Regions from separate parts of the Pseudoalteromonas sp. SG44-17 genome, predicted to be linked through region 2. Evidence: riboswitches for the same ligand, from Rfam matches in the RefSeq annotation. Region 2 holds a riboswitch; the other holds the start of a gene.
The links. A riboswitch is a leader RNA that binds a small molecule or an ion and turns the genes downstream of it on or off. The one in region 2 is predicted to bind cobalamin.
Positions count from the first base shown of each region.

Region 1: another riboswitch for cobalamin. It lies ahead of H5182_RS14780 (TonB-dependent receptor domain-containing protein); the one in region 2 lies ahead of H5182_RS10455 (ABC transporter ATP-binding protein).

Region 1 is NZ_JACJEV010000021.1:24,376-26,581, reverse strand. It holds gene H5182_RS14785 (YajQ family cyclic di-GMP-binding protein) at 1-477, shown strand, start outside; cobalamin riboswitch at 651-829, shown strand; gene H5182_RS14780 (TonB-dependent receptor domain-containing protein) at 863-2,206, shown strand, end outside.
Region 2 is NZ_JACJEV010000012.1:884-3,089, reverse strand. It holds gene H5182_RS10460 (iron ABC transporter permease) at 1-219, opposite strand, end outside; gene H5182_RS10455 (ABC transporter ATP-binding protein) at 206-1,042, opposite strand; cobalamin riboswitch at 1,128-1,253, opposite strand; gene H5182_RS10450 (histidine phosphatase family protein) at 1,294-1,908, opposite strand; gene H5182_RS10445 (FKBP-type peptidyl-prolyl cis-trans isomerase) at 1,957-2,206, opposite strand, start outside.

The sequences.
Region 1 (2,206 bases), on a different contig from region 2:
TCATTTGACATTGTTTCGGAAGTCGAAATGAACGAAGCAAAAAATGCTGTTGATAACGCCAACCGTGAGCTGGAAACTCGCTTTGACTTTAGAGGCGTTGATGCGTCAATAGAGCTTAATGATAAAACCATTAAACTAAAAGCAGAAGCTGATTCACAGGTTATGCAGTTGTTTGATATTTTAGCGAGCAAAATATCAAAACGCGGTATGGACGTATCAAGTTTAGAGCTGCAAGATATTTCACGTGCGGGAAAAAATGTTTACCGTAATGTTGCGCTAAAGCAAGGTATCGAAAAAGATATGGCTAAAAAAGTAGTTAAAGCCATTAAAGACTCTAAAGTGAAAGTACAAGCCGCGATCCAAGGCGAAGAAGTACGTGTAACGGGCAAAAAACGTGATGACCTACAAGAAGCCATGCAAGTAGTACGCAGTGCTGATTTAGGGCAACCATTTCAGTTTAAAAACTTTAGAGATTAGAAAGCTAGGAGCTAGGTTTCTAGGTGCTAGAAAAAGCCAAATTGCAGCAATGTAGTTTGGCTTTTTTAGTTTAGAACTTATGATTATTCCTAGAACCTAGAGTGTTTAGATGTATAGCCGTCCATTGACTTTTGTGCTTAAAATAATCACAATAGCGACCTATTTTCAAGGTGCTTGTGGTTACTTTTCAAGGTTGTTGATTAAGTAAAGCAAGATAATCGGGAAGTTGGTGGCGTTTATAGGATATAAACGAAGTCCAACACTGCCCCCGCAACGGTGATACATACTTTTAGCTAAATTTATTAGCAAGTTATGTTAAGTCCGGAGACCGGCCTTGAAGTCAATTTACTATCACTTGTGCGGTGGGCGCGGGTCAGGGGATATCATGTTAAACAAATCTACTCTATGCGTAGCAATTGCCGCTGCGTTGTCTTTTTCTGTGTCTGCAGAGCAATCAATAGAACGCCTGACGGTAACCGCTAATAAATTTGAACAATCAATTACTGATGTACTTGCCAGTGTAACTGTTATTGAGCGCAGTGATATTGAAACAAGTAATGTCCGTGATTTACCGAGTTTACTAGCAACCCAAGTTGGTTTTCAAATAAATTCCAATGGTGGCTTTGGGCAAAGTTCTGGCGTGTCACTTCGCGGTTCAAGCTCGCGACATACACTTATTTTGATTGATGGCGTACGTACGGGCTCTGCAACCCTTGGTTATAAATCAATTAGTAATATTCCTCTTAATTCAATAGAGCGCATTGAAATTGTTAAAGGCTCTCGTGCTGCAGTTTATGGGTCTGACGCGCTCGCTGGTGTGATCAATATTATTACTCGTACAAAGGAATCCGTCAGCCTAGATGCAACATTTGGTACTGATGCTTATCAAAATTATCAAGTTGCAGGTACAACGGTAGTTGATGCTGTTAAAGCGTCGTTTAATGCTGGGTTTGAAAAAACGGATGGCTTTGACGTATTGCAAGGCGTAGCATCGGATGAAGATGGTTATGAGAACAAAAATTTAGGATTTAATATTCGCTATGCAGATGAGCTGTTAGGTGAGCTTAAAGCGCTGGGTCAATACAGTGAAGGTAATGCACAATACGACAATGCTTTCTCGCCTATTGATAGTATCGTAGAAAATAATGAATTTGAAAATTATCAGCTAGGGCTGGATTGGGATAAATCCTTTACCGATCATAAGCACTCAATTAATGTTGCTATTGCAACCGACGATTCTGACAACAAAGGCTATGATTACACTGGTGCGATTATTACTAATAGTTATAAAACAAAACGTAAACAATTTGATTACCACGGCAGTTATAATGCAAGCCAAGTTTTAACCGTTAATGGCGGGCTTAATTGGTATAAAGATGAAATATTTACTAATGGTAAGGCTTATCTAGCGGATAGCAAAGTAGCTAAAGCTGCATTTCTTGGGGGCTATTTTGATGATAATAAATTCATTGCAAATTTAGCATTGCGTTTAGATGATGATGAGCAGTTTGGTAATGAAACAACTTACGCCGCAGCTGTTGGTTATCACTTAAATAAGCGTGCAACACTTCGATTGAGCCAAAGCACGGGATTTAAAGCGCCAACATTTAATGATCTTTATTTTCCTGACCCTTTATCTCCAGGTAATCCAAATTTAGCACCAGAGACATCAACTAACCAAGAGTTAGGTTTGAGTTTAGACTTTTCTCAGGAAAAGCTTGATATATCA
Region 2 (2,206 bases):
AATAGCTAGACCAGAGCCAGCTAAAAACGCCAACAATGTTCGTGGCATTCGCAGTTGCCATATGATCCGCGCTATAAAGGAGTCATCTCCCTGACCTATAATACTGTGGTATACATCAATAAATTTACTGGCCGCAGCACCAAAGCTAAGTGCTATAAAAATGCTCGACAAGGCAAAGAATAACGCCACGCTGACTGCAAAATAATTATTTTTTTGCATCAACGCCACCACCTTGATAACCGTAAAAATAGGTAATACGCGGAATGACCTTATTTAATTGTTTACTCTGTGGATGCGCCGAGACTTCGGCACAGACACCAAATACTTCGCTAAGCATTTCTTCCGTGATGACATATTCTGGGCTACCCGTTGCAACTAACTTACCTTGCTTTATCACCAGTAGTTCATCACACATACTTGCTGCAAGATTAAGATCATGGAACGACGCTAATACCGTTACATTTAGCGATTTAGTCAACTCCATTAATTGAATTTGATATTTAATATCTAAGTGGCTGGTAGGCTCGTCCATAATTAATAATTGAGGGCTTTGTACAATTGAACGTGCTATCAATGCGCGTTGCTTCTCGCCACCGGAAAGGGAATCAAACGATTGCTGTAAATGATGGCTCAAGCCAACTTGCTCAATCGCCTGAAAAATAATTTGTTGATCATTTTTAGTTGTCGAACTAAATAAGCTTTTATGCGGCGTAAGGCCAAGACTCACTACATCATAAAGCGATAGATTAAATTGCGAAGGTGTTTCTTGCAGCACCACAGCAACCTGCTTGGCATATTCATCCGCACTTAGCTGCCAAATATTTTTCCCTGCAAATATAACCTCACCGCACACTGGTTTAGTGTAACGGTATAAACAACGCAATAAACTTGATTTACCTGCGCCATTAGGCCCTAACAAACCGATAAACTGGCCTGGTTTTATTGCAAAATTAATATCGTGCAAAATAGCGGTATTTGCCACCGACCACGATAAATTAGTTACTTCAAGTAAAGGGGGATCAATTACTGCTGGTATTTGCAATGTGTTATCTCTCTAGCAATAGCTAAACCCAATACACTACAAACCATTATGATCATGGTGATAATAGAAGAGTTAGCCCGCTCAATAGGTAATAAATTAACGTATTTTGTATCTGACTTATCGCGCTTGCGACTTACAGTTGCGGGAACAGTTGAGGAGTTACACCCCATTCCAAAATACATAAGGCTCTATTATGGGCGGGTGAGTAAATATTTCAATTAATATCTTTCTAGACGGCTAAAAATAGTCTTTTAAAACACAATTCTTGGCCATGCTTTATCGCTATCATCTATGTAAATATCAATACAAATGAGCTTCCCATAACCGATTGAAAATATGTTTTGCTGATTCGACTCTTTTGGTAACCGACAAATAATACCTAATAGTTGCTTGATCACTCCGGCATGCGTTAAAACTAATTGTGCTTGAGTACGATTACTTGCAATATCAATTAGTAACGTTTGCCACCACGTTGCTATTCGCTGATAAAAATCCCTCATACTTTCGCCATGAGGGGGAGTTACTTGCCAAGGGCTTTGCCAAAAATCGCCAAGACTAGGAGAATCCGTCTGTTGCCACAAATCATCATATTTACAGCCATCCCAATCACCAAAATTAAACTCTCGGAGCTGATCAGTCAGAAAAAGTGGTATTTGCTGGGCATGGCTAAAAGATCTGGCAAATTCGCTACAACGTTTCAAAGTCGAACTTTGTACAAGCTCAATATTAGTTAGCTCATTGCACGCTTGATGTAATTGCGCACGGCCAAGTTCACTGAGTAAAAAATCTGTCTGTCCGGCCAAGACTCCTTGCTCAATCAATTCGCCATGGCGTAATAAATAAACGCGACTAGAAAATGGCGGCATAAAACCCTCTTACATTAAAGAAAAGTACTTTTAACAATAGCATAATGGTCATCCTAAACGGATTAAGCGCACATCAAAATGTAGAACGGCATTAGCTCCTATTTTCCCACCATTCCCCTTGCGCCCCCACGCCAGCTCTGCAGGAATTACAAATTCATAGCGAGAACCAACCGACATCAATAAAATACCTTCTCGTAATCCTTCGATTGCCTCATCTAAGGTAAATACTTCAGGCATTCCAGCTTTATAACTATCAGCTATTACGCTGCCATCAGCAAGCATAATACGCTGATTTATG